Regions from separate parts of the Trichlorobacter sp. genome, predicted to be linked through region 2. Evidence: riboswitches for the same ligand, from Rfam matches in the RefSeq annotation. Region 2 holds a riboswitch; each other region holds the start of a gene.
What was found. Region 2 has a riboswitch for cobalamin ahead of RBQ93_RS03885 (TonB-dependent receptor plug domain-containing protein). Riboswitches for the same ligand answer to the same signal wherever they lie in the genome.

Region 1 (9,484 bases), on a different contig from region 2:
ACCGCAGCCTGCAAACAGGCCGGCTTGAAAGTAACCCACCAACGGACCGAGATTTTTCGTCACCTGTTGTCGCAGCCCGATCATCCATCGGCCGAGACACTGCACAAGCGTCTGCTGCCAACGTTACCGACCATCTCGCTGGACACGGTCTACCGCACCCTGACCACCCTGGAGCAACACGGACTTGTGTCGCGCATCCAGACCGCTGAAAGTCAGGCCCGCTTTGAGGCCGTCTACGCCCCGCACCACCACCTGATCTGCAGTCGTTGCAAACGTGTGTACGACTTCCTCTGGCCGGCCATCGACCGCCTTGATCTGCCTTCAGACATCGACTCCTGGGGCCGTATCGACTCCAAGACCATTGTTGTCTATGGCATCTGTAACAGCTGCGCCGGCCACTAATCCCTCACCCATCACATTCTGCCATCCTGCTTAAAAATCTGTTGACAAGATTCCAGTGAATAGTTATTGATAACAAAATTCATTTGCATGGCTGGTGGTTCATGGCAGCACTGATTGCACAAAAAACCCAACACCCAAAGGCAGCAACGCCTACCAACGCACTGCTCGAACAGTTTCATGATCCCTTGGACTGCCTGACGGCCCACCTGATGCTAGAATCTGCCGAGGTGCTGGCAGAAGTCAAACCGGCTAACCTTATTTCACTGGTTAACCGCACCCGTCCCTGCGGCAGAAACCTGTATCTCCTGTGGCAGCAGCTTGGGGATCAGCTTGAGTCACGTCTCAGCACACTACAGATCACGATCTTGCAGAACAAGGGAACGGCATTGCTGTTGTTGTGCTACAACAGAACATCCCTCGACCGCCATCTTGCTCATAAGGGCATCCGTGTCCTGCTTCGCAAGGCCGGTTACAAGCCCGAAGCAGGGACCGACGCACTACTTTCTGAACTGCAACAGCGCATAGCAAACAAGGGAACCTTCCCCCACGAGATCGGCCTGTTCATCGGCTATCCGGCCAAGGATGTGGCCGCCTTTATGGGCCTGGTCAAGCTTCCCTTCACCTGTCAGGGGCCCTGGAAGATCTACGGCAACCCTGGGCAAAGCCTGTCCCTTGCAGACCAGTTCCGTCACCAACGACAATTGATGGGGGCCCGCTTGTCAGATTGTGCGACGCTTGGCCCCTGCCTTGAGACGCTTAACCGCAATAGCCAACATTTATTTTTATCGCAAATTGATAAAAGCATTCATTACCAGACAAAAAGAGAGGTGACATGATGAACAAAAGAACCATTGATAGCTGCAACCTGTTTCAGGCTGACCAGGAGGTGATCATCCTGCACGCCGGCGAGCAGTACCGGATTCGGATTACCAGCAACAACAAACTGATTATGACCAAGTAACCCTTAACAATTCGCTCAAGCCAGCCTGTGGCCGTCGTCACGCCATGCAGCCAGCCAGAGTACTACACACAAAGGAGTAGTACCATGATGACTGCACTGCGCACCACCGCTACCGCCCTGATGTTTGCCCTGATGACCACATCAGCCGCACTGGCCGGACCTCCCCTGGCAACCGACGATGCCGGCACCGTCGCTGTCGGATCAGTCGAAGTAGAGCTCAACGGCTCCTACGCATCGGACAGACAGCGTTCAGGCGGAATCAGCTACAAGGCGTCTTCATCCGACAGTGAACTGAAGATCAGCACCGGACTCTACCAAGACCTGAGTGCTTCATTGGCGCTTCCCTATACCTTCAACCTGCGCGTGGAAGAGGACAACGCGCTGACTCACAAGACGCAGGGGTTGGGCGATATGGTGCTGGAACTCAAATATGCCTTTACCGAGCTGGGCGGCATTGCACTGGCCGTTAAACCATGGCTGGTAGTACCCACCGGCAGATATTCAGAGGGACTTTCAGAAGGGCACTGGCATGGCGGTGGCACCCTGATCGCCAGCAAGGAATTTTCTGATGGACGCTACGCCCTGCATGCCAACCTCGGTTACGAGCATCACCGCTACCGCACCCATGCAATCAGATCCACCACCCACGGCAACCTCTGGACCGGATCGATTGCCGGAGAGGCAGAACTGATTGAAGGGCTGGTGGTGGTGGCGGACTTCGGGCTGGGGTCTAACCCGGAAAAAAACGCCCACGAGCTACCGGTCTACGGTCTGACCGGCGCCCGCTACGAGATGAACGACCTGCTGGATATCAATGCCGGCGTCAAGTTTGGCCTGACCAGCTCCGAAACCGACATCACGGCCCTGTATGGCGTTGTGTTGAAATTCTAGAAAAACGCACAAGGAGAACGAATGATGCCACTGGAACTGATGAGCCCCGGCGAACGGGGACAGATCGCCGATATCAAACACTGCGGTGGCTGCGGAGGCGTCTGCCAGCACCACCATGGCAAGCACAAGCACCAGGCCAGCACCACCCGCGCTGAGGAGATGGGGCTGAGGATTGGCAAAACCGTAGAGGTACTCAAGAACGACGGCAATCTGCTGCTGTTGATGGTTGACGAAGCACGCATCGCCATTGACCGCAGGATGGCCCGTGGCATCAGCATGAAGGGAGTAACGGCATGAACCTGAGCAACCTCAAGCCAGGACAGCAGGGTACGATCATCAAGCTGGACAGCAGCATCGGACCGATCCGACGCCGGCTGATGGACATGGGGGTGATCCCCGGCGAGCGGATCAGGGTGGAGAAGGTGGCGCCAATGGGTGATCCGATCGAGGTGACGGTCAAGGGCTATAACTTATCGCTGCGCAAGGGCGAGGCCAAGGGTATCCAGATCGAAGAGGTGGCGGCATGAGCCAGCAAAAACCGCTCATTGTGGCCGTGGCCGGCAACCCCAATGCCGGCAAGTCGACCCTGATCAACGCCATCGCCGGCAGTCGTCTGCATGTGGGCAACTGGCCAGGCGTGACGGTGGAGAAAAAGGAGGCCCTGTTCGAGGTGGAGGGACGCAGCATTCGCCTGGTGGACCTGCCGGGCTGCTATTCCCTGTCCCCCTACAGCCAGGAGGAGATCATCACCCGCGACTATCTGGTAAACCAGCGACCGGACCTGATCGTCAATGTGGTGGATGCCACCAACCTGGAGCGCAACCTCTACCTGACCATCCAGCTACTTGAGCTGGGCATACCAATGATAATAGCCCTCAATATCCATGACGAGGCGTTGGCCAAGGGCTACCAGATCAACACTACCCAGATGGAACAGGTGCTGGGGGTTGCCGTGGTGCCCACCTCGGCCACCCGCAAGACCGGACTGGAGCAGCTGCTTAAACGGGTGGTGACGGTGGCTGCCGAACCGGCACAGCACACACCCAAGCGGCTCAGCTATGGTGAGGATATCGAGACCGTCCTGAAAGGGCTGCATGATGTTCTCCAGTGTGACCACGCTGCCCTGCTGGAACAGTATCCGACCCGCTGGCTGCTGCTGAAGCTGCTGGAGGGGGATGCCCCGTTGCTGAAGCTGGTCAACATCACACCGGAGTCGCTGCCGCAGCAGCTGTTTGAACACCTGCGCCGCGCCCACGGCGACGACGTCGAGGGACTATTGGCCGACAGCCGCTACGGGCTGGCCAGCGGCCTGTGCCGCGAGGTGATGACCAAGCCGGAGAAACGCACCATCGAGCTGACCGAACGTATCGACCGGGTGGTTTTGAACCGCTTCCTGGGGATACCGATCTTTGCCCTGGCCATGTGGCTGCTGTTCAAGCTGACCTTTGACCTGTCGTCCCCCTTCAGTGACTGGCTGGATGCCATGACCAGCGGACCGTTCAAACGCTGGACCACCGCCATCATGAACGGTATCGGGGCGCCTGACTGGACCGTGTCGCTGATCAACGACGGTGTGATCGCCGGGGTCGGCTCGGTGCTGGTGTTCGTGCCGGTGATCTTTGCCATGATGTTCTTCATCACCTTCCTGGAGGGCAGCGGCTACATGGCGCGGGCCGCCTTTGTGATGGACCGGGCCATGCATGCCATCGGCCTGCACGGCAAGTCCTTCATCCCGATGCTCTTGGGTTTCGGCTGCAACGTACCGGGCATCTATGCCACCCGCACCCTGGAAAACCCGAAGGACAAGGTGCTGACCGCCCTGTTGATCCCGCTGATGTCCTGCGGTGCCCGGCTGCCGGTCTATGTGCTGTTCGCTGCGGTGTTCTTTCCGGACAATGCCGGCTCGGTGATCTGGGTACTCTACATCCTGGGGATGCTGCTGGCGGTGATGATGGGCTACATCTTCAAGAAGACCCTCTTCAGGGGCGAGGCGCCCCTATTCATCATGGAGCTGCCGCCCTACCGGATGCCCAGTTTCACCAGCCTGATGCTGCATACCTGGGAAAAGGGCAAACACTTCCTGATCAAGGCCGGCACCTACATCTTTGCCGTTTCGATACTGGTCTGGTTCCTGTTAAACCTGCCCTGGGGCTTGGAACACAAGCGCGATTCCTACCTGGGCAGGGCCGGCGCCACCATCGCACCGATCTTCCAGCCGGTGGGCTTCGGCACCTGGGAGGCGGCCTCATCGCTGATCACCGGCGTGATCGCCAAGGAGATCGTGGTGGGCACCATGGGCGAGATCTACGCCCCGGCAGCCGAAGAGGCAGAGCAAGAAAAGCAGCCCACCCTGGGCGAAGACCTGCGGGAGATCGTGGTCTCCTTTGGCGGCGCGGTCACGACTGCAGTCAGCACCGTGCTCTACCTGCCCCAGGAAGAAGAACCTGAGGCAGAGCAATCTGCGCTCAAGACCGCCTTGAAAGGCCAGTTCACGCCGCTCAGTTCCTTTGCCTTCATGGCCTTCGTACTGCTCTACATGCCCTGCGTGGTGGTGGGGGCGGCCATGCGGGCCGAGTTCGGCACCTGGAAATGGGCCGGCGTGGCCTTCGCCTACTCCACCATGCTGGCCTGGCTGGTGGCGCTGATCATCTATCAGGGCGGCAGGCTGCTGGGTCTGGGAGGCTAGACATGGGACTGTTCGACATCATCCTGATGGTAGCCATTGCGGGAGGAGCCATCTGGCTCCTCTATTGCTCACTCTGGAAGAAAAAGGGCTGCAGCGGCGGCGACTGCGGCGGCAGCTGTCACCACTGATTACGCTGCAGGAGCTGCGGTGATCCGCAGCTCCTGCAGCACCAGTTGGTCGCCCCACCCTGTAACCGTGTGCTGCAACCGTTTCAGGCGTTCGTCCGACTGCAGCAACGGATCAACCGTGGTGCGGAACTGGTGTGCAACACCACTCGTTCGTACCAGTTCCGCGCTGCGTGCTGCTGCCCGGCCACTGCCCGTCACCCCGGTAAGTGCGTCGTAGCAATCAAAGGGGGCCTTCAGATCCATCCCCACCCAATCCAGCTGCGGCAGGCAGGCCGCCAGCCGGTCGGGAAACGGCCCGGCAGTATGCAGGCCGGTAAGAAACCCCAGTCGGCGCACCGCGTCCAGGGCCAGGGGCAATCCGGGCTGCAGGGTCGGCTCGCCACCACTGAAGACCACCGCATCCAGCAAGCCCCGCCGCTGTTCCAGCAGCTGCATGACCTCTTGCCACGCGATACCGGCCTGACGATCAACTGCCAGCAGATGCTGATTGTGGCAATAGCCGCAGCGCCAGGGGCAGCCCTGACAGAAGACCACCGCTGCCAGCTTGCCGGGGTAGTCGATGGTGGTGAAGGGGGTCAGTCCGCCGATGGCGAGCATGCCACTTCCTTGAAGAAGGTACGCTCGGCATACTCAGACTTTTTGCCGGTGTTGAAGGAGGCCACCGGCCGGTGGTAGCCCATCACGCGGGTCCAGACCTCGCAGGGTTGCCGTTGTTCTTGCGGTAGTGCTGTCTGCGGTTGTTGGTGCTCGTTGTTCATGCGTTACTCCTTTCATTGATGGCCTGTTGGCGAACAAACTCCTGATCGCAGAGCGGACAGAACGGGTGCTCACCGCTCAGATAGCCATGCTTGGGGCAGATCGAAAAGGTGGGGGTAATGGTGATGTAGGGCAGCCGGAACCGTTCCAACGAACGTCGCACCAGCTGCTTGCAGGCCTCGGTGCTGGAGACCTGCTCTCCCAGGTAAAGGTGCAGCACGGTGCCACCGGTGTACTTGCGCTGCAGCTCCTCCTGCCGCTGTAGGGCCTCGAACGGGTCGTCGGTGAAGCCCACCGGCAGCTGGCTTGAATTGGTGTAATAGGGCGCCTCCGCACTGCCGGCCTGAATGATGGCGGGGAAACGCTTTTTGTCCTCCCTGGCAAAGCGGTAGGTAGTGCCCTCAGCCGGCGTGGCTTCCAGATTGTAGAGGTGGCCGGTCTGTTCCTGAAACGCCACCATCCGCTGCCGCAGGTGATCCAGCAACCGCACCGCCAGACCGTGGCCCGTCGGGGTGGTAATGTCTTCCTGGTCAGCCGTAAAATTGCGGATCAGCTCGTTGATGCCGTTGACCCCGATGGTGGAAAAGTGGTTACGCAGGGTGCCCAGATAGCGTTTGGTGTAGGGAAACAGACCGTTATCCATATGGCGCTGGATCACCTTGCGCTTGATCTCCAGACTGGTGCGGCTGATCTCCAGCAGCTGATCCAGCCGTTTGAACAGCCCGACCTCGTCACCCTGGTGTTGGTGGCCCAGGCGGGCGCAGTTGATGGTGACCACCCCCAGTGAACCGGTCTGCTCGGCCGAACCGAACAGACCGTTGCCCCGTTTGAGCAGTTCCCGCAGATCAAGCTGCAGGCGGCAGCACATGGAACGCACCATGTTGGGGGTCAGCTCCGAGTTGATAAAGTTCTGGAAGTACGGCAGGCCGTAGCGGGCGGTCATGGCGAACAGCAGCTCGGCATTCTCACTCTCCCAGGGAAAATCAGGGGTGATGTTGTAGGTGGGGATCGGGAAGGTAAACACCCTGCCCTTGGCATCGCCAGTGGTCATCACCTCGATGTAGGCCCGGTTGATCAGATCCATCTCGGCCTGCAGCTCGCCGTAACAAAACGGCATCTCCTGCCCGCCGATCACCGGCACCTGATTTTTCAGGTCGTCGGGGCAGGTCCAGTCAAAGGTCAGGTTGGTGAAGGGGGTCTGGGTGCCCCAGCGGGACGGCACGTTCAGGTTATAGATCAGCTCCTGGATAGACTGACGCACCTCCCGGTAGCTCAGCTTGTCCTTGCGGACATAGGGCGCTAGGTAGGTGTCAAAGGAGCTGAAGGCCTGGGCCCCGGCCCATTCGTTCTGCAGGGTACCCAAAAAGTTGACGATCTGCCCCACGGCGCTGGAGAGGTGTTTTGGGGGACCGGCCTCCACCTTGCCCGGCACGCCGTTCAACCCTTCGGCCAACAGCATCCGCAGCGACCAGCCGGCGCAGTAGCCGGCCAGCATATCCAGATCGTGGATATGGATGCTGCCGTCGCGGTGGGCCTCCCCCACCTCCGGCGGGTAGACCTGGGAGAGCCAGTAGTTGGCGATCACCTTGCCGGACAGGTTCAGGATCAGCCCCCCCAGGGAATAACCCTGGTTGGCATTGGCGCTGACCCGCCAGTCACTCTGCTCCAGATACTCGTTGACCGAGGCGGTCACATCCACCACGGTTTTACGATCCTGACGCAGACGGCTGCGCTGCTCGCGATAGACCGCATAGGCCCGCAGGGTGGCGAAGTGGTTAGCCGAGATCAGGGCCTGCTCCACCACATCCTGAATCTGCTCAATGCTGGGTGGTTCATGGGGGAAGCGGTGCCGCAACACCTTCAGCACCTGGCCGGTGATCAGCTGTGCCTCATCCTCACCGAACTCGTTGGTGGCCCGACCTGCACGTATAATGGCCGACTGGATACGGGCCGCCTCAAAGGGGACGCGGCTGCCGTCACGTTTCATGACACTGACGGGTGCTGCTGATACGATCTGTTGCATGGTCTGACTCCTTTGGTCTGGAGTCCGGGGATAGGTCGCGGGGCAAAAACTGAAAACGTCCGCAGCTGCTTGAAACAGCATGCGGACGTTCCGAATTTAACGTCGCCTGATTCCGTTGTTCACCTACTCCCAGTCCCCGGAGAGTAATCTTGTGCACTGGATCAAGGCAGGTCTTCTGACTTGCGAGTCATCCTCCGGGCGCCTTCCCAGCCTAACCAGCCAGTGGTCTGTTGCCCGTTGTCGTCGCTTACAGCGGCGGGTCCGTGGGGGAATGGCTCCTGTGGAGCGTCACCCCTCTTCCCTATCAAGCCCTTACGGGCACCGTTGATCGTGTATGCTGCTCCCGCCAACCAGCAGCGGAATATGTTGTGGCAACACCTCTACCACACCACAAGATATAGAGTCAAGCAGTCACACAACTATTTCATCAGCAGCAGACTGAGGGCCATCACCAGCATGCCGGCCACCAGCCCCAGCAGGCTGTCGTGGCCCTTGCCGTAGGCCCGGCTGGTGGGCAGCAGCTCATCCAGACTGATGTAGACCATGATGCCGGCCACACCGCCGAACAGCACCCCCATCACCTGGGGCGGGATCATGCCGGCCTCGCAGCCAAACACCAACCGCAAAAACAGGTAGGCCACCACGGCCCCCACCGGTTCGGCCAGGCCGCTCAAGACCGAGTAGGCAAAGGCCTTGCTGCGGTTGCCGGTGGCGTAAAAGATCGGCACCGAGACGCTGATGCCTTCAGGGATATTGTGCAAGGCCACCGCAATGGCGATGGCGACACCCAGTTTGGGGTCTTCAAGAGCCGCCAGAAAGGTGGCCAGACCTTCGGGAAAGTTGTGGATACCGATGGCCAGGGCGGTGAACAGCCCCATTCGCATCAGTTTGCGATGCCTGTCGCTGTGTTGATGTTCTCCCACAGCGGCTGGGCTCACGACGGAGAAATCAGGTAGCGGCGCAGCCGGGTTGTGCAGCGGTGCAGATTCGGCCTCGGAGTGTACCTCGTGGGGGTTTTCAGCCGCCGGCACCAGGTTGTCGATCAGACCGATCAGCAGCATGCCGCCAAAGAAGGAGCCCACATTAACCCAGTGCCCCCACGGTTCGCCGTAGCTCTCCACCAGGGCGACCGCCCCCTTGTGAAAGATCTCCACAAAGGAGACGTATAGCATCACCCCGGCCGAAAAACCGGTGGCGATAGACAGAAAGCGGTAATCAGTCCGCTTGGCCAGAAAGGCGATGGCGCTACCGATGCCGGTGGCCATGCCGGCAAACAGCGTCAACCCTAGTGCTATCCATACCTGATCCATACTTGGCCTGTCCCTCGCTCGGTACTGATTCGTTGGCAAGCTTACCATAGGACGACGCATCCGCCAGCCCATAAAAACGGCAGAGGGTAGGCCCCTCTGCCGGATGATGGTAGTGCTATGGTGCTGCTGCCTGCGTTACCGCTTACCCTCCAGCTCATCGATCCAGAGCGGATGGCGGTGTTCGGCGTAGTCCCGCGTCACCTTGCCGGTCAGCATCCCCCGCAGCATCGGCCGGTTGGGCTTGATCAGCAAGGCGCCGATGTGCCCCACAAAGGCCAGGAAGAACAGGATAAAGCCCACATTATGCACCCAGGTGGCCCACAACAG
Region 2 (9,484 bases):
TGGCTGCCGCCTGGGGATCACCTTCCCTGAGATCTACGACATGCAGGTGCGGGCCATCATGGAGGCGGCCTGTGAACTGGTCAAAAACGAGGGCTTCAGTATCGTGCCGGAGATCATGATCCCGCTGATCGCCACCGTAAAAGAACTGTCGGTCTTGAAGGCCAACGCGGTCAAGATCTGCGACGAGGTGATCGCCCAGTACGGCGTCAAGGTGGAATATCTGATCGGCACCATGATCGAGCTGCCCCGAGCCGCCCTGACCGCCGATGAGATCGCCGTCGAGGCAGAGTTCTTCTCCTACGGCACCAACGACCTGACCCAGACCACCTTCGGCCTGTCCCGGGACGATGCCGGTAAGTTCCTGCCGTTCTACGTGGATGCCGGCATCCTGCCGGAAGACCCCTTCGTCTCCCTGGACCAGAACGGCGTCGGCCTGCTGGTCAAGATGGGTTGTGAGAAGGGCCGCGCCACCCGCCCCACCATCAAGCTGGGCATCTGCGGCGAGCATGGCGGCGATCCCGAATCGGTGATCTTCTGCCACAAGATCGGCCTCGATTACGTCTCCTGCTCCCCCTTCCGGGTGCCGATCGCCCGCTTGGCTGCAGCCCATGCCGCCCTGGGTGGCGGCGACGACGCCACCAAATAGGTTAAGCACTACCTGTTTTGACATCACGGGCGGGATCGACACGATCCCGCCCGTTTTTGTTGACGCCGCCGGTGAGGAGGGACTACAGTCGTTGCCATGTCGTCCCTGCTTGGCCGCATACTCCCTTGTTTTCACAGCAAACCGGTCTCGATCCGCTGCAATGTCTTTCGGCTCTCGCTGCCGGTACTGCTTTCATCGCTGTTCCAGCGGCTGGTGGGCATCGCCGACATCTTCATGACCGGCGGCCTGGGTGCATCGGCCATCGCCGCCACCGGCCTGGGCCAGCTGCTGCTCTTCACCACCATGACCATCTTCTGGGGCCTGTCTACCGGCACCTCGGTGGTGATCGCCCACCTGTTCGGCGCCGGACGCCATGACGAGGCCCGCCGGGCCGCAGCCACCGCCCTGGCAGCCTGCCTGGTGCTGACCGCCATCGCAGCCGTTGCCGGCAGCCTGTGGGGGGCCGAGGTAGCCAGCCTGATGGGAGCCTCGGCCGAGGTACAGGCCCAGGCCGGCCCCTACATCCGGCTGGTATTCCAATGGCTGGTCTGGACCACCGGGGTCAACATCCTCTCGGCCATCATGCACGGCAACGGCCAGACCCGCATCCCGATGCAGGGCATCCTGCTGGTCAACATCCTGCACATCCTGATCGCCTGGCCGCTGATCTACGGCAGATGGGGTCTGCCGGCCCTGGGGGTGGAGGGCGCGGCCATCGCCATTAACCTTTCGGAATTCATTGGCTTTTGCTACCTGCTCTACCAGGCCTTCAAGCAGCGCTACCTGGTCCTGCAGTGGCCTGACCGGCCGCTGTTTGCCAGGATCTGGCAGGTGGGCTGGCCGGTGGCCCTGGAACGGGTGGCCCAACAATCCGGCCAGCTGTTCTACTCCAGCTTCATCATCGCCTACGGCACCAGCGCCTATGCCGCCCACCAGATCGGCCTGTCGATCGAATCGCTCTCCTTCATGCCGGGCGCCGGCATGGGGATCGCCGCTGCCACCCTGATGGGCCAGTCGCTGGGGGCCAAGAAGTATCTGCGGGCCCATGCCAGCCATGTGCAGGCCCTCAAACTGGCCCTGGTGGTGATGGGCACCATGGCGCTCGTCTTCCTGCTGATCCCCCACTACCTGATGATGGTCTTTACCAGCGACCCGGAGGTGATCCGCCAAGGTGCCGTTTTCTTGAGGATTGTGGCCTTTGCCCAGATCCCGCTGGCGATCTCCTTTGTCTATGCCGGTAGCCTGCGGGGGGCAGGGGACACCTTCTACGTCTTCATTGTCACGCTACTGACCATGTGGGGGGTGCGGGTGCTCTTGGCCTGGGTGGCGGGGCCGCTGCTGCAGCTGTCACTGTATATGGTTTGGGGGGTCTTCCTGGTGGATTGGTATGTACGGGCGGTGGCCTTTGGCTGGCGCTACCACAAACGGGACCTGCACAGCACGGTGCTATGAGCGCAGCGTAAAGCGGATGGTGATCAGGGCTTGGGCCTGGACCGGGCGGCCAGCCCTTACAGCGGGGCGATAACTGGATTGGCGAATGGCGGTCAGCGCCGCCTGGGTAAACCCGAAGGCAGCCGGCTGCACCACCTCAACCCCCTGCAGGCGGCCCTCGGCATCAATGGCCAGCTTCAGCACCACCGTTCCCTCACGACCCAGTTGACGAGCCCGGGCAGGATAGACCGGCGCTACCTGGCGGCTGAAGGCCGGAGCGCCGCTGCTGCCCAGCTGCGGCAGCGGACTGCCGGCACCTTCGTCGCGGACAGATTGCTGGGTGCCGACAGTCGCCACACTCGCTGATGGTCTGACGTCTTCTCTGGCCGCCGTCGCTGGCGGCGGCAGTTGAGCAGCCACCGGCGGGAGTGGCGCCGTTGCTGCAGTCGGCATTGCCGGCTGGACAAGCGCGCTGGCCGCAGCAGGCGGCTCATGCTTGGCCCTGATGGGCCGAGGTTGCGCTGATTGGCCTGATTTTTTATTGAGCTGCTGCCGTTGCCGAGATGCGCCAGCCTGTGCCGGGCTGTTCGCCAGCACCACCTCATAGACCACTACCGGTTGCGGAGAAAAATCGAGCGAACGGGCCAATGTCACCGCTGCCACCAGCCCATGCAGCAGCAGCGAAACGATCACGCAGAATATGCCCAGACGATTTGCGCCCATACGGTTTTAGTCCTTGTGTGCCTGCCAGGCCACGTTCCACTGGGCGGCCGGGTCCAGATCAAAGGTCCGGCAGACCAGCTCCGGCTGCAACAGCTCACCCGGCAGACCATCGGCCAATAGCTCGCCTTGCCGCAGCACCAGCAGACGGTCCAGCTCGCGGGCCAGCATCAGATCGTGCAGCGATAGCAGGATGGTCAGTCCCCGCTCCTGACAGAGCTGCCGCAGCAGGGCCAGCAGTTCATACTGGTAGCGCAGGTCAAGTCCGGCCAGTGGTTCGTCCAGAAGCAGGGTTGAGCCACCCTGGGCCAGGGTCATGGCCAGAAAGGCCCGCTGCCGTTCACCACCGCTGATCTCTGCCAGTGGCAGCTCAGCCTTTCCAGTCAGACCAACCATTTCAAGCACTTCAGCACAGGTAAGCCGCTGGGGGTGTCGTCCGGCGGCCCGGCCCATCTCCACCAGCTCCAGCACCCGAAACGGTAGCGGCACCTCCAGTGTCTGGGGCAGATAGCTCAGACGGCTGGCCCGCTCATGGCCCCGCCAGCTGCCTACCGACTTACCATCCAGCGTCACCTGCCCCTGATCAGCCCGTAACAGACCGGCCCCCAGCCGCAGCAAGGTCGTTTTGCCGGAGCCGTTGGCGCCGATCAGACCCACCAGCTGGCCCTTGGCCAACTGCACCGAAAACAGACGAATGCAGGGGGTCTGGCCATAGCTGAAGCTGACCTGTGTAAAGGCAAGACCGCTCATCGCATCCCCCGCCGCAGCATGATCAGAAACCAGGGGGCGCCGATCAGTGCGGTGACCACACCGGCCGGCAACTCCATCGGCGGCAGCAGACTGCGCCCCAGGGTGTCGGCCAGACAGAGCAGCATACCGCCACCCACCGCCGCCAACGGCAACACCCGCCGGGCATCGGCCCCCACCAGCACCCGCACGCCATGGGGCACCATCAAGCCCACAAAGCCGACGATACCCCCCAGGGCCACAGCGGCAGCGGTCAAGAGTGCAGCCGCCAGCACCAGCAGCATCCGCTCACGCCCTGGCTCCAGCCCCAAGCCAAAGGCCACCTCGTCTCCCAGGGCCAGGGCATTCAGCCCCCGCCGTCGTGACAAACCCAGTACAAAACCGAGCAGCATCAACACCGCTGCCGCCGGCACCAGCGACCAGTCGGCGCCAGCCAGGTCACCGGCCATCCAGAGCAGGGCCCGCTTGACCCCATCGGCCTGGGCCAACGACATCACCAGCATCAGGATGGCGGACAGAAAAAACCCGATCCCCACCCCGGACAGCAGCAACCGTTCCGCCCGCACCCCCCAGGCATCGCGCCCCAGGGCCACCACCACCCCGCTGGTCATCAGGGCCCCCACCAGGGCCAGGCTGGGCACCAGCCAGGTGGCGCTTCCCTGACTGGCCAACAGTCCGAAGGCCGCAGCCAGTGCGGCCCCACTGGAGGTGCCCAGCACATAGGGGTCGGCCAGCGGATTACGGAAGACCCCCTGCAGTATGGCTCCGGCCACTCCCAAGGCTGCACCCATCAAAAGCGCCACCACCACCCGCGGTAGCCGCAACTCCAGCAGGATCTTCAGCTGCAACTCATCAATCTGTAACAGGTTGATCGGCTGCTGTCCCAGCGAAAGCGAGAGCAGCAGCACCACCACCAGACAACCCAGCATGATGAACAGGGGATGCCGTTTCAAGGCCGTTGCCCCCGCCGAGCAAGCTCCAGACACCGCTTCAGCTCCGCAATCCCCTCCGGTATCCGGGGACCGGGTCGGTAGAGGGCATCGCTGACCATGCAGACCCGACCCTGCCGGACCGCATCCAGCGACGAAAGGTGCTTGAGCATCCGCTGCAACGGCACCCCCAAGGTTTCTCCCTGACCCACCACGATCAGCTGCGGATCACGGGCAATCACCGCCTCCAACGAGAGCCGGGGATAACCGGAGCGGGCATCTGCGGCAATGCTGTCAAAGCCGACCCGCTGCAGCACATCGTCCAACAGCGAGCCGGGACCGGCCGCCACCAGCGGGTCCGGCCAGATCACAAACAGGGTGCGTATTTGTCGATTTTGTTTCGTGTCGCTACGCAGACCCGCCTCGATTCGGCCAGCCAACCGTTCGGCAGCCTGGGGCACCCCCAGTTCATGGCCCAGCCGGCGGATAGCCGGCACCAGCCGATCCAGCCGGGAACCACGGAAGATCACCGTCTTGATGCCAAGCTTCTGCAATCGTTTCGACAGGTTGGCGCCTACCCCCTCTTCATCCAGCAGCACCAGATCGGGCTTCAGCCGCAGCACCGCCTCCAGCGACGGGTTGGCTGGCCCACCCACGGTCGGCTTGCCCTTGACTGAGGCCGGCCGGTCGCAGTAGCTGGTGACCCCCACCAGTTGCCGTTCCAAGCCCAGGCTGCAGACCAGCTCCGTCAGGTTGGGGGCCAGCGAGACGATCCGCCGGGGCGGCTCCCCGCACTGAGCAGGGGCCGCCGCCAGCAGCATCAGCCAGACTATGAGCAGACAAAACCGTTTCATCCGTTAAAATGACACCTTAACCCCGGCGTAGGCCCCGATACCGGGGGTGCCATAGCCCAGCACCTCTTCATATTCACGATCCAGCAGGTTATCGATCCGGCCGAAAAGCTGCAGATTTTTGGTGACATCATAGGAACCGGCCAGGTTGACTACCATGTAATCCTTAAGAGTTACAGTTTGTTGTACGTAGGTGACTGGATGAAAAGTCAGATCGTTTCTATTACCGACATAGATCAGGCCGAGATTCAGGTTGCCCTTACCAAAAAAACGGTAATTTACATCAGCGGTCAGCTTATGCTTGGGACGACGCAACAGTGCCTCTCCAGTTTCCTTGTCTTTGGTCTGGGTATACGTATAGGCTGCACTGAACATCAGATCGTTCATGGGGTTAACTTGTACCGTAACCTCAAGCCCTTGCGTGTACGCACGAGCAACATTCTCATAGGTCTGATTTTGATATGCAATTAGGTCTTTAAAATCATTTCTGAACCATGTCGCGCCCAGCGTTGTGCTGATTTCCGATATCTCCTGTTCTAGTCCGATATCCCAGCCATTGCTCTTTTCTGGTGTTAATCCTGCGTTGCCGCCAAGAAAACCCATAGCAGGCGCAGGTGGCGCAAACAGTTGATACAGCGAAGGCGCCTTGAAGCCGGTGCCATAGCTGCCTTTCAGCCTGGTGTCGGTCTGCTTGAACAGATAGGCGGTGGTGAAACGGTAGGTGGCCTTGCTGCCAAAACGGTCATGGTCATCTATCCGCACCCCGGCCGTGGAGAACCAGCTATCCCACAGGTTAAGCTGGTCCTGCAGGTAGAGACTGTTAGTACGGGCGGACTGTTCATTCCAAATATTTGTAGACGTATCGACGGAGCTGGTCCCTGCATTGAAATATTCGTAATAACTTTTTGATTTGGCCTTTTCCTCCTTGGTTTCGGCACCGACCAGCAGGGTGTTGCTCTTGTGCAGTCGCAGGATATGCTGCCAATCGAATTTTACGGTCTGCCCCTGATATTCGCTGCGCTGAAAATCAAACGGATGGTCAGCATCGCGGTCATTGTCGTCGGAGCGGGTCAGGTCGTTGAGCGAAACCCCCAGTTTTTGTTCCCACAGGTCATCAAACAGCAACAACGCACCTTGAGTCCTGAACTGCAGCTCTTCGTTCCGCATGACCCGGTTTGGATCATCGGCACCGGCACCGCCGCCGTTATCAGCCTCGTTGCGCGTCCTGGTATAGCGCAGGCTCATATCGATATCACTGTTCTGAGTAGGCGTAATCCCCAAGCGTGCAGCAACGGTGGTATTCTGGTAACCGTCAGCCTCACGATTGCCGTCACGGGATGCAGCAGCCGAGATACCGCTGCTGTCAAGCCGGGAAAGCGACAGGCTATAATTGACCAGATCGGTGCCACCGCTGATGCCGGCAGATTCCTTAGCCGTGTAGAACGAGCCGCCCTCTGCCGAGACAAAGCCGGTCGACCTACCGCTGCCCCGCTTGGTAATGATGTTGATCACGCCGCCGATGGCGTGGGAGCCGTAGAGGGTACTCTGAGGTCCGCGCAGCACCTCGATACGCTCAATGTTATCCGTGGTCAGAAAACCGAAGTAGTACTCGCCACCGGTGGTGGAGGGGTCATTCAACTCCACACCATCAATCAGCACCAGGGTATGGCGGCTATCGCCCCCCCGCATGAAAATCGACACCGTTTGCCCAGCCCCTCCGCTGCGCACCACATCCAGTCCCGGCACCATCCGCAGCGCATCGGCCACGGTCTGCTTCTGCTGCTGCTCGATCTCTTTGGCCGTGATCACGGTGATCGAACTGCCCACCTGCTCGATCGGCACCTCATCACGGGTGGCGGTGACCACAATCTCACCCAGATTCGCCGTCTGCTCCTCCGCCAGCGCGACACCACTGGTTGCCAACACCACTCCCACCACCACTGCACAGGTTTTTCTACTGCGTTTCATCGCTGCTACCTCCCTCGGGTTTTACAGCTGGAGCGGTCTTCCGGCTTAGGACAGCCTACTTGCCCACCTTCCCAGGATTGACCCAGTGGTTGTTTCGCCTTGCGGCGACGGGCGTTCGTTTCCTTTACGGCTGCGGGGCAGCGGGGGAATGGCTCGTGCAGAGCGGCACCCCTCTTCCTCGTCTCCTGCTGATTGAAAATAGGTTATTGACTAAGACCCTGCAAACGACTGGGGTGGATTGCTGCGGTAGTGATCGTGCGTGAAGCGAGCAACGGATCGTCACAGATGGACTGCTGCATGGATGCCTCCCCCGAAGCGTGCAAATGGAGCGGTATTCCGGCTCAGGGCTTCCTACTCACCCACCTTCCCAGGTTTGATCCCAGTGGTTGTTTCGCCATGCGGCGACGGGCTTTCGTTCCCTTTACGGCTGCGGGGCAGCGGGGGGTTAGCTCAACAACAGCGGCACCCCTCTTCCTCGCTTCCATTCGGTATCTGAAGTATGCTATTTCAAGCCATAAGTACCCGGCCACGTCAAGAGTTTTTATCCGTTTAACCGATTTATCCGACAAAGGTTGCTCATGCCTACCATTCACCGCTCCGTCTGTCCCTTTGATTGCCCCGATGCCTGCGGCCTGCTGGTGACTGTCGTCGACGGCTGCGCTGTAAGCGTGGCCGGCGACCCGGACCATCCAACCACCCGCGGCCTGCTCTGCCCCAAGATGCAACACTACGAGCGCACGGTCCACTCCCCCCGCCGCCTGACCACACCGCTCCGCAGGAGCGGCCCCAAGGGCAGCGGCCGATTTGAGCCGATCTCCTGGGATGAGGCGGTTGAGCAGATCTGCTCCCGCTGGCAGGCGATCATCGCCAGCCACGGCGCTGAGGCGATCCTGCCCTATTCCTACGCCGGCACCATGGGGTTGGTACAACGTAACAGCGGCCACCCCTTCTTCCACAAGCTGGGGGCCAGCCGCCTGGCCCGCACCATCTGTTCACCGGCCAAGGAGGCCGGCTGGCAGGCGGTGATGGGCGAGACCCCCGGCCTGGACCAGAGCGAGCTGCAGCAGAGCGACCTGGTGATCCTGTGGGGGATCAACGCTGCCGCCACCAGCATCCACACCATGCGCGACGCCAGCCAGGCCCGCAAAAACGGCGCCCGACTGTGGGCCATCGACACCTACCGCACCCCAACCTGCGAGGCTTCGGACGAGGTCTTTCTGATCCGACCCGGCAGCGACGGCGCCCTGGCCTTGGGGATGCTGCAGGTGATCGCGGCTGAGGGGCTGCTGGATCAGGCCTTTATCGACCAGAGCGTACGTGGTTTTGAAGAATTTTCCCGCTCGATCCTGCCGGATTGCACCCCGGAACGGATGGCTACGGTCTGCGGCCTGCCGGCGGAGACCATCCGCCGCATGGCCCGGCAGTATGCAACGGCCCGAGCCCCTTTCATCCGGCTGGGCAGTGGCCTGACCCGCTATGCCAACGGCGCTATGAATGTGCGCTGCATCACCTGCCTGCCGGCCAGTATCGGGGCCTGGCAACGCCCCGGCGCCGGTCTGCTGTGCGCCACCGCCACCGGCGGGGCCTTTCCGCTGGCGCGCGTCACCCGGGAGGATTTCATGGCCGGCCCCACCCGGATCATCAACATGAATCAGCTGGGCCATGCCCTGAACCAAGAGAATGATCCGCCGGTGATGAGCCTGTACGTCTACCATTCCAACCCGGCCAGCATTGCGCCGGATCAGAACGCCATCATTCAGGGCCTTGAGCGGGAAGACCTGTTCACGGTGGTGCATGAACGTTTTCTGACAGAAACCGCCCGCTACGCCGATATCGTACTGCCGGCCACCAGCTCTCTGGAGCATGCCGACCTGTACCGCTGCTACGGCAGCTACCACGCTCAGCGCTGCAGCGCGGTGATCCCGCCCATCGGCGAGGCCAAGAGCAATTGGGATACCTTCTGCATGTTGGCGGCCGGTATGGGTTGGGATGAGCCGTTTTTCAGCCAATCGGCCGATAGCCTGATCGAACAACTGCTGGATTACGAGACTCCCTGGCGTGACGGGGCCATCACCGAGCGGCTGCGCAACGGCGAGCCGGTGCTGCTTGCCCCGCCGTCTACCCCGCGGGGGCCATGGCTGACGCCATCGGGCAGGATCGAGATCCGAAACGACCGTGAGCCGGAACCGCTA
Region 3 (9,484 bases), on a different contig from region 2:
ATCGCCTTGTACGAACAGCTGAACAGCAAACAGGGGACATGACAAAGCGGGTGCAGCCAAGGGGCTGCACCCGCTTTCACGTTGCTGAGGTTGTTCTGTTGCTACAGCAGTTTGATGCCGGCCAGTTCCTTGGATCGTTTAACTGCCGCATCCACCGCGTCCATGATCAGGCCGTGGAAGCGGCCATTTTCAAGGGCATGCAGGGCGGCGATGGTGGTGCCACCCGGCGAGCTGACCCGGTCGCGCAGCACCGCCGGATGCTCGCCACTCTCCTGCACCAGGCGTGCGGCCCCCAAAACGGTCTGCACGGCCAGTCCAACCGACACTTCCCGCGTCAGTCCGTTCTTGACACCGGCGTCTGCCAGCGCCTCGATGAAGGTAAAGGCGTAGGCCGGTCCACTGCCGGAAACCCCGGTTACGGCATCCATCTGTTTTTCAGCGACCTGATAGACGGTCCCCACCAGATGAAACAGTTCGCGAGCCGTCTCTATATCTTCGGCAGTTGCCCGCCGCCCGCCGCAGATGGCGGTGGCTCCGGTTTGTACCAGGGCGGGGGTGTTGGGCATGGCGCGAACGACGCGGCAGCCATTCAGGAGTGACTCTTCGATAAAGGTGGTGGAGATGCCGGCCATGATCGAGACCACCAGTTTTTGAGGCGTGACTGCCCCCTCGAGCGATGACAACACACTGGCCGCCAACTGCGGTTTGATGGCCAGCACGATCAGATCGGCCTCTTTGGCCACCTCGCTGTTGTCGTCGCTGGTGCGCACCTGCAGGCTGGTGGCCAGGTGGGCGCGGCGATCCAGCACCGGGTCGGAGACCACAATGTTGCGCGGCGCCATGCCGCCGGCCACCAGTCCTTTGATGATCGCCTCGGCCATGTTGCCGCCGCCGATGAAGCCGATGGTGTTGTTCTGAAGCATGCGTTATCCCCTTGTCTCTGATTCACTGCTGCTGACAGTCGCCAGCTCGGTTGCTGTTTGCTTGGTGTCGGCGCTGCTTTTGGTGATCAGCATCACCCCGATACAGACCAGGATGATGCCGGCCCAGCGTAGCGGTGAGACCTGTTCGTGCAGTAGATACTTGGCCAACAGTGCCACCAGTACGTAGTTGAGGGCCTGTAGCGGCAGTGCCACCGACAGATCTTCCCAGGAGAGCACCGCCAACCACAGAAAGAAGAACAGTGCCAGCATGGCGGTGCCCACCACGATCTTCCATTCAGTCATGGCCCGTAGCGCCACCTCCATGATGCCGCGCAGGTTCATGGTGGAGAGGTCGCCCAACTCCTTCATCCCCTTGGCCAGCAACAGGTCACCCACGGTGCCGGCGGTCACCGCCATCAGCATCAGTACGATGGTCTTAAGCATAGCTTTTTTCGTCTCCCCGATAGTTGCATAAGCGGATGTCCCGCTCTATAAGGCGCTGTTTGGCAGCCGGTGACAGCAGGGCCGACAGCTCCTGCTCATGCTGGTAGTCGGGCATGCGGCGGCTGATCTCGTCATCCGGCAGGCAGCCGGGGTGCAGGTAGAGCTCGGTGGTGCCGGAGCTCAGTTCGTCCAGCAGCGCCAGCAGGTACCCTTCCGTGATGTGGCCCGAATTGAGTATCCCTTTGACCTCGGCGGCATGCACGATGCCGTGCCACGTGAGGCTGGGGACAGCATGGGCGGACAGGGCGCCAAAGATCAGGCGCTCCATTGTCTTGCCGACGATCCGGGAACGGTCGTGCCGCAGGTTTCTCAACAGGCGTTCGCGGGTAATCCGGAAGCTGGTAATACCGTGCAGCGGCATCAGCTCGATCAAGAGGGCAAACACCGTGGGGTGCATCTGGATGTTGAGGTGGCCGTCGATATGGGAGAGCGGGATGCCGGCCTGTTTGATCTTGTTGATCTGGGCCTCGATCTCGGCCCGCAGTTGCAACCGTAGCGTCGGGTCAAAGAACAGCTTCATGCCAGCCGTCACCGGGTTGTCGGGAAAACAGCCGTTCGTTTCCACCAGGCCGGGAATCTGTTCCGGCGGCAGCACCGGCCGACCCTGCACCAGGGTCAGGTGCAGCCCCACCTGCAGGCCGGGGTTGCGTCTGGCGATCTCTACCGCCTCATCAAAGGCTGTGCCGCCCGCCATCAGCGAGGTCTGGGTCAGGATGCCCTGTTGCCAGGCCAGCTCTACGGCGCGGTTAACGACGCTTGACAGGCCGAAATCGTCGGCAGTGACGATCAGCCGTCTCAACAGTGCCCCGCACGGCGTTTCTGCATGTAGTTCAGATACTGCCGGCCTTCTTTGAGCAGCTTGTTACGTTCTTCGCTGTCCACGATCATCCTGCCGATACTGCGCAGGATGTAGCTGGGCCTGAAGTAGAACTTGTTGTAGAACTCCTCCACCGAGTTGAAGATTTCGGCGTTGGTCAGGTTGGGGTAGTTAATCACGCATTTCTGGTGGCCGGTGCTGTCGATGAAATCATCCGAAGTGATCCAGCCCTGCTCCTTGGCCAGGCGGTAAAACTCGGTGCCGGGGTAGGGCGAGGCCAGCGAGGCCTGGATCGAGTTCAGGTCCAGCTGTTTGGCAAATTCGATGGTCTCGCGGATCGTCTCGCGGCCCTCGCCCGGCAGGCCCATGATGAAGGCGCCATGGATCGATAGCCCCAGTTTCTTGCAGTCCTTGGTGAACTGGATCGCCTGCTCTTTGGTGATCCCCTTCTTGATGTTCTTCAGAATCTGCTCGTTACCGGTCTCATAGCCCACCACCACATGGCGCAGACCTGCCTCGCGCATGATCTTCAGGGTCTCATAGTCGCAGTTGGCGCGGGCGTTGATGGTCCAGGAGATGCCCAGCGGCTTGAGCAGGCCGGCAATCTCGCGGGCGTGTTGGCGATTGGCGGTGAAGGTGTCGTCGTCAAAGGACAGCTCCCGCATCTCCGGGATGTTGTCCACGATCCATTTGACCTCTTCAAAGACGTTCTGCGGCGAACGGGTGCGCATCCGCTGGCCGGAAAAGGTCTGGGGCCAGAGGCAGTAGATGCACCTGGACGGGCAGCCGCGGCTGGAGTAGATCGAGACGTAGGGGCTTTTGAAGTGGGGGATGACGTAGTCCTTGATCGGCAGATCGCGCTTATAGACCGGCGCCACAAAAGGCAGGGCGTCGAGGTCCTCGATCAGCGGGCGGTCCGGGGTGTGGATGGTTACTCCGTCCTTGATGAAGCTGATGCCGTCGACCTTTGCCCAGTCGCGCCCCTCGCACAACTCCTTGGTGGAGTAGTCGAACTCACCACGGCAGACGATGTCGATGGCCCCTTGGCCTGCCTTGAGCGATTCCTCCGGCAGGATGGTGACATGGGGGCCGGTCAGTACGGTGACGATGTCCGGCTTGACCTCCTTGATCCGTCGCGCGGTCTCGATATCGATCGCCAGGGTGGGGGTGGAGGTGTACAGCACCACCATATCGAACTCTTTGGCGATGTTAAGGCAGTCGTCTAGGCTGAGTTTTTGAACCGGGGCGTCCACCACCCGGCTACCGGCAATCATGCCGGCCGGGAAACAGAGCCAGGTGGGATACCAGAATGAGGTCACCTCGCGGGAGGCCTGATAGCGTGCGCCGGCGCCGCCATCAAAATCCTCAAAGGTGGGGGGGTTCAAAAAAAGCGGCTTCATTGCAACTCCCTGATAGTTCGTAGGAAATACACACAATAGGGGCCAGCTGGCGTAAAGTCAAGCAGACAAAAAGGGCAGCCGAGTGGCTGCCCTTACAGGTCAAATGGTGGCTTTTAAAGCGGACGCGGCGTCTATTTTTTCTTCGGGGCAGGCTGCTTGGCGATGAGGTGGTCTTTCACCTGATCGTAGGCCGGACCGGGCAGGATGTTGCGCGATTTGAGCTGATCCTTCTTGGCATAAGGACGGCCGGCAACGATCTTGGCGGCGTAGGCTTCGCCAATGCCGGGTATCGCCTTCAGCTCGGCCTCGCTGGCGTTGTTGATGTCGACCTGGGTCAGGCTGGCAGCCTTGGTCTTGGCAGCTGCTTTGGTATCTGCAGTCTTGGCTTTTGCGGCTGCCTTGGTGTCGCTTGCGCTGGCCTTGACAGCGTCTTTGGTTGCCGTCGCCTTGGCTGCTTCAGCCTTGGCAGCGGATTTTGATTCAGCTATTCGCGCCTTTGCCGCATCTTTAGGGTTCGGCAGCATCGGCTCAACAGCAAAGGCGCAGGTGGCGAACATGGTCAGTGTGATCAGCAGGCAAAGTGTCTTGGTCCAGAGTTGGTGCATGGTGTGAACCTCCTTGGGGTGACTGCTTGAGTGTAAAATGCTGCATCCGTTTGTAGCAGGGGGGGGAAAGGGTGTCAAGGATCGGGCTTGCCGAGCAAGACCTTGCCAGCAGAGTGGGGGATGTGCTATAGCAACAGGGCTTTTTGATAAAAAACGGAGAGGAATCAAGATCAATGAGTCATCAGCGCAAACCGGAGATCAACTTCAACTACATCTTTAACTACACCTACAACCCGACCTACACCAACGGCGTACAGGGCGGTTTCACCCCCCGTGGTGAGTTGGTCATGCATTTTTATCAGGAGCGTCCGGCCCTGCCCAAGGAAGTAACCCACGAGATCACCCCCGAAGGTGGCATCGGCGCCATGACCGAGGCCGACCCCAAAAACCTGAACGGCACCATGGTCCGTTTCATTGAGACCGGGGTCACCATGAACTTCCAGACCGCAGCCATGATTCACGCCTGGCTGGGTGAGCAGCTGGGCCAGATGCAGGCCGTGCTCAAGGCTCAGGCCGAGTTTATGCAGGGCGGTGCGCCTGAAACGGCCGCTGAAGGCCAGTAGTTCGATTGCTAGATAGCTTGAAGTATAAACGGCCTGCGGAAATCTCCGCAGGCCGTTTTGGTGTGTAGCATGCCGTCACGGCGCTAGCCGTTGAGCAGCTTCACCGTGGCCCGTCCGTCCGGATAGTAATCGATGATATTCAGGCAGCCGTAGTTTTGTTCAATGTTGAACATATTGGCCAACGGCGCACCGATGGCGTTCAGCAGGATGATCCGGTTCAGGCCGCCGTGACCCACCAGCAGTATCTCCTGGCCCTGGTGCCGTTCCAGCACTTCCTGTACCACCGGCATGGCCCGGTTGTGCAGATCCAGCAGGTTTTCCCCTTGCGGCACCCGATAGTTGACCAGATCGTTGAGGCGGGCCTGCCATTCCTCTGGCCAGCGGCCCTGAATCTCCTGCCAAGTCAGACTCTCCCAGATGCCGATGTTCAGTTCGCGCAGTTCGCTGCGATGCACCGGCTGAATGCCAAACTGCTGGCAGATGATGTCGGCGCCGATCCGGCAACGGGTTAGGTCGCTGGAGTAACAGGCCGAGATCCGTTTATCGGACAGGCGGTCCTTCAGTTGGTGGTACTGTTCGACCCCCAGGTCGGTCAGGGCCACATCATGGTGGCCGTTGTAACGGCGTTGTTCATGGCCAACCACTTGGCCGTGGCGGATCAGATAGATGCGGGTGAATGCGGTCATAAGTGGCTCAAATCCTGGTTAGAATGGCCGTTGTGGCAACAACGGCAAGCAGTGCAAGCAGTTCGGCTAGTTCAGAGGCGCAGCCAACGATGTCGCCGCTGATGCCCCCCAGACGGCGGGTGAAATACCAGCGGGTCAGCAGCGCCCACAGCGTTACGACCAGCCAGGCCACCAGTCCGGTAAACTGGAGGCTGAGCCAGGCCAGTGGCAGGATGGTGGCCGTTGCCAGCAGCAGCTGGTTGGGACCCAGCCCAGCTAAAAAGGCATTTCCCAGGCCGTCCGGACGGGCCGACCGGCTGCCGGCCAGCACCACCAGCTGGGCAAAGCGCGCCAGTGCCGGCACTGCCAGCAGGGCCGGCCGTTTAAGGTCCATCGGCACCGCCAGCAGGGCTGCGTACTTGACGAGCAATCCCAGCACCAACCCGGTCACGCCGATGGCGCCGACCCGCGAATCCTTCATGACCTCCAGGAAGCGCTGCTTGTCGCCCCGGGCTGCCAGGCCGTCGCAGACATCGGCCAGGCCGTCCAGGTGCAGACCGCCGGTGATCAGGGCCAGCAAGGTCACCAGCAGGGCATCGGTCAGCTGGCGCGGAAAGAGCGGGGTCAGGGCCAGGTCGGCCAGCCAGAGTAGCCCGCCAATCAAAAATCCGGCCAGCGGAAACCAGGCTGTGGAACGGCCTAGGTCGCCTGCCTCGCAACGCTTGGGCGATGGCAACGGCAGGATGGTCAGGAACTGCAGGGCGATCAAGAGGTGGCGCATGATGACCTTCAGTGTCCGGCCACGCCGGCCTGTTCAAAGGTGGCCATCTCAGCCAGGATCTTGACGCCGGCCTCGATCAGGGTCATGGCCAGCGCCCCGCCGGTCCCTTCACCCAGGCGTAGCCCAAGATCAAGGATCGGTTTCACGCCGATCCGTTCCAGCATGAAACGGTGCCCCACCTCCACTGATTCGTGGGCGGCAAACAGGTGATCACGCAGGTTGGGATGCAGCTCCGCAGCGATCAGGGCGCCGGCAGTGGAGATAAAGCCATCCATCACGACCGGGATCTTGTTGGCGGCGCAGCCCAGCACCAACCCGGCAATGGCGGCGATCTCCAGGCCACCTACCTTCTGCAGCACGTCCAGCGGGTCGCGGGGGTCGGGCTTGTTGATTGCCAGCCCCCTGGTGATGGCGGCCAGCTTGAGGGCCAACGCCTGGTCGCCAATGCCGGTGCCGCGGTGGGTAACCTGTTCCACCGAAAGGCCACTCAAGGCGGCGATGATGGCCGAGGAGGGGCTGGTGTTGCCGATCCCCATCTCGCCGGTGCCCACCAGGCCGACCCCTTCTGCCTTGCACTGATCGGCCAGCTCGATGCCCACCATAAGTGCCGCCAGCATCTGGTCGCGGCTCATGGCCGGTCCCTGGGCGAAGTTGGCGCTACCGCGGGCAACCTTCCGGTGAATCAGGCCGGGGCAGCCTCCGAAATCATGGTCTACCCCCACATCCACCACCCGAACCTCGGCCCCGGCATGGCGGGCCAAGACGTTTACACCGGCGCCGCCCTGCAGGAAATTAAAGACCATCTGGGCGGTCACCGCTTTGGGGTAGAGCGAGACCCCCTCCTCGGTGATGCCGTGGTCAGCGGCAAAGGTGAAGATCACCTTCTTTGTCAGGTCGGGTTGCTGCTGGCCACTGATGGCCACCAGCCGGCAGGCAAACTCTTCCAGTCTGCCCAGTGAGCCCAATGGCTTGGTCTTGCAGTCCAGTCGCGCCTGGGTGGCAGCCAGCAGGCCGGCATCGAGCGGGGTGATCCGGTTCAGAACGGTTTCGAGACGTTGCATGGAGTTCGGTTCCTTGGGTTATTTGAGCTTGAGCGGCAGGCCGCAGATCAGGGTGTAGACCTCGTCGCAGCTGGCGGCCAGAATCTGGTTGGTCTGACCGGCCAGGTCGCGGAACAGGCGGCCCAACCGGTGCTCCGGTACGATGCCCATGCCCACCTCGTTGGTCACCAGAATCACCGGTGTTTGCATGGCGCGCAGGGTGGTGGCCAGACGGTGGACAGTACCGACAATCTGTTCGTTACGTTCGGTGTCGTTCTGATCGCGGGCCAACAGCAGGTTGGTCAGCCAGAGGGTGACACAGTCAACCAGAATGGCGCCGTAGGTGCCGTCCAGCCGGGCCAGGGTCTGGGGCAAGGCCAGCGGCTCCTCCACGGTTTGCCAGTCGGCACCGCGCCGGGCCCGGTGCTGGGCGATCCGTTCCTCCATCTCGTCGTCGAGGGCCTGGGCGGTGGCCAGGTAGCAGAGCGGCGGTTGATAGCGCAGGGTCTGCTGCTCGGCAAAGCGGCTCTTGCCGCTGCGAACGCCGCCGGTAATCAGGGTGGTGGGTGCCATGGCCGCCTTTCAGAAACAAAAAAACCTGTCCGTTGGGGGACAGGTGGTGCGTCGCGCGTAAGCCGGCTTGGGTGCCTCTCTCCCCGGAGGCAGTTCAAGCAGGTGGCTGGCAGGTATTCTGGCTCCAGGGACAGGCCCTGTTACAGTTGCGGGACAGCGGGGGAGTCGCACCCCCTTCCCCTGATCCAGTCACACGAGCAATTTTTGTAACAGAACGCAGACCGCAATGTCAAACGGGATTACGGGTGGCTAGCAACCACGGGCGCAACGATCCGCCCGCCGCCCAGCACCTGGTCGTCCTGGTAGAAAACCACAAACTGCCCCGGCGTGACCGACTTCTGCTGGTGATCGAACAGCACCTTGCAGCGACCGTCGGCCTCAAGCGTAACCTGGCAGGGCACCGGCTGGTGACGGTAGCGTATCTTGCAGCTGGTTGCGAAGGTCGTCGCTTGCGGCGGGATGATCCAGCTCATCGCCTCCGCCAGCAGGCCGGCGGTCAGGACATGGGGCTGCTCACCCACCACCACCCGGTTGCTGGCGGCATCGATGGCAATCACATACAACGGTTCGCTCCAGCCGATCCCCAGCCCCTTGCGCTGGCCGATGGTGTAGCGGTGGGTGCCCTGGTGGCGGCCCAGCACCGTGCCGTCAACATGGACGATCTCCCCGCGGTGCGCCTTAACTCCATGGCCTTCCAGAAATGCAACGTAGTCATCACCGGGGATGAAGCAGACCTCCTGGCTGTCCCCTTTGTGGGCCACGTCCAGGCCGAATTGCTCAGCCAGCCGACGCACCTCGTCCTTGCTCTCGATAGCGCCCAGCGGAAAGAGCACCCGGGCCAGCTGCTGCTGGGTAAGGGTGTAGAGGAAGTAGGACTGGTCCTTGGCCCGGTTGGCGGCAACCCGCAGGTGGTAGGTGCCATCCGGGTCAACGGTTTTTTGCGCATAGTGCCCGGTGGCCAGCAGGTCGGCCCCCAGCGCGCGGGCCCTGTCCAGCAGCAGACCGAACTTGATCGAGCGGTTGCAGCAGACGCACGGGTTGGGAGTCTGTCCCTGACGGTACTGGCTGATAAAGTCGTCAATCACCTGCTCTTTGAACGGCAGTTCGAAGTCGGCAACATGGTGTTCGATACCCAACTGTTGCGCCACCCGCGCCGCATCGTCAACCGCTGAGTCAGCCCCGCAGCTTTGGGGCTCAAACAGGTGCATGGTGATGCCGATCAGTTCATGCCCCTGCTGTTTCAGCAGGGCGGCGGTGACCGATGAATCAACCCCGCCGCTCATGGCGACCGCAATCCGGCTCATAGTTCTTCCCCCAGGATCAGGCGCACCGCCTGGTTGGCCTGCTGGCAGGCGGCGATGCCGACCCGCGGCGCCATCAGCCCGTTGCCCGGCGCTGCCTCGGAGCTGCCATCCCCCACCAGGTAGAGCCGCCGGTTCAGGCGGCGGGTCTGGATGCTGTTGTTGCTGCCGTAGCCGGCCACCCCTGAGGCGGCGATGACGGTAACACCCGGCAGTCTTTCCATCGCCGTGTCCACCAGCATGGCCTTCATCTCGGCCCGGTCAAAGGCCTCGATCAGCACACTGCAGGGGGAGAAAATAAGGGGCAGGTTG

Region 1: linked by a shared signal. The riboswitch ahead of RBQ93_RS09730 (ribonucleoside triphosphate reductase) and the one ahead of RBQ93_RS03885 (TonB-dependent receptor plug domain-containing protein) in region 2 are both predicted to bind cobalamin.
Region 3: linked by a shared signal. The riboswitch ahead of cobU (bifunctional adenosylcobinamide kinase/adenosylcobinamide-phosphate guanylyltransferase) and the one ahead of RBQ93_RS03885 (TonB-dependent receptor plug domain-containing protein) in region 2 are both predicted to bind cobalamin.

The regions. Positions count from the first base shown of each region.
Region 1 is NZ_JAVEPN010000014.1:77,043-86,526, forward strand. It holds gene RBQ93_RS09680 (transcriptional repressor) at 1-402, shown strand, start outside; gene RBQ93_RS09685 (DUF3793 family protein) at 504-1,238, shown strand; gene hemP (hemin uptake protein HemP) at 1,235-1,363, shown strand; gene RBQ93_RS09695 (transporter) at 1,448-2,254, shown strand; gene RBQ93_RS09700 (FeoA family protein) at 2,276-2,551, shown strand; gene RBQ93_RS09705 (FeoA family protein) at 2,548-2,781, shown strand; gene feoB (ferrous iron transport protein B) at 2,778-4,940, shown strand; gene RBQ93_RS09715 (FeoB-associated Cys-rich membrane protein) at 4,943-5,068, shown strand; gene RBQ93_RS09720 (anaerobic ribonucleoside-triphosphate reductase activating protein) at 5,069-5,665, opposite strand; gene nrdD (anaerobic ribonucleoside-triphosphate reductase) at 5,644-5,826, opposite strand; gene RBQ93_RS09730 (ribonucleoside triphosphate reductase) at 5,823-7,847, opposite strand; cobalamin riboswitch at 7,995-8,188, opposite strand; gene zupT (zinc transporter ZupT) at 8,267-9,157, opposite strand; gene RBQ93_RS09740 (formate dehydrogenase subunit gamma) at 9,293-9,484, opposite strand, start outside.
Region 2 is NZ_JAVEPN010000004.1:127,531-137,014, forward strand. It holds gene ppdK (pyruvate, phosphate dikinase) at 1-646, shown strand, start outside; gene RBQ93_RS03860 (MATE family efflux transporter) at 743-2,098, shown strand; gene RBQ93_RS03865 (TonB family protein) at 2,093-2,800, opposite strand; gene RBQ93_RS03870 (ABC transporter ATP-binding protein) at 2,807-3,547, opposite strand; gene RBQ93_RS03875 (iron ABC transporter permease) at 3,544-4,497, opposite strand; gene RBQ93_RS03880 (helical backbone metal receptor) at 4,494-5,327, opposite strand; gene RBQ93_RS03885 (TonB-dependent receptor plug domain-containing protein) at 5,331-7,292, opposite strand; cobalamin riboswitch at 7,328-7,470, opposite strand; cobalamin riboswitch at 7,600-7,814, opposite strand; gene RBQ93_RS03890 (molybdopterin-dependent oxidoreductase) at 7,871-9,484, shown strand, end outside.
Region 3 is NZ_JAVEPN010000001.1:234,215-243,698, forward strand. It holds gene proC (pyrroline-5-carboxylate reductase) at 102-923, opposite strand; gene RBQ93_RS01155 (EamA family transporter) at 927-1,367, opposite strand; gene hpnK (hopanoid biosynthesis-associated protein HpnK) at 1,360-2,226, opposite strand; gene hpnJ (hopanoid biosynthesis associated radical SAM protein HpnJ) at 2,223-3,644, opposite strand; gene RBQ93_RS01170 (helix-hairpin-helix domain-containing protein) at 3,776-4,249, opposite strand; gene RBQ93_RS01175 (hypothetical protein) at 4,423-4,812, shown strand; gene cobC (alpha-ribazole phosphatase) at 4,896-5,498, opposite strand; gene cobS (adenosylcobinamide-GDP ribazoletransferase) at 5,506-6,258, opposite strand; gene cobT (nicotinate-nucleotide--dimethylbenzimidazole phosphoribosyltransferase) at 6,267-7,319, opposite strand; gene cobU (bifunctional adenosylcobinamide kinase/adenosylcobinamide-phosphate guanylyltransferase) at 7,338-7,871, opposite strand; cobalamin riboswitch at 7,962-8,085, opposite strand; gene mnmA (tRNA 2-thiouridine(34) synthase MnmA) at 8,111-9,175, opposite strand; gene thiF (sulfur carrier protein ThiS adenylyltransferase ThiF) at 9,172-9,484, opposite strand, start outside.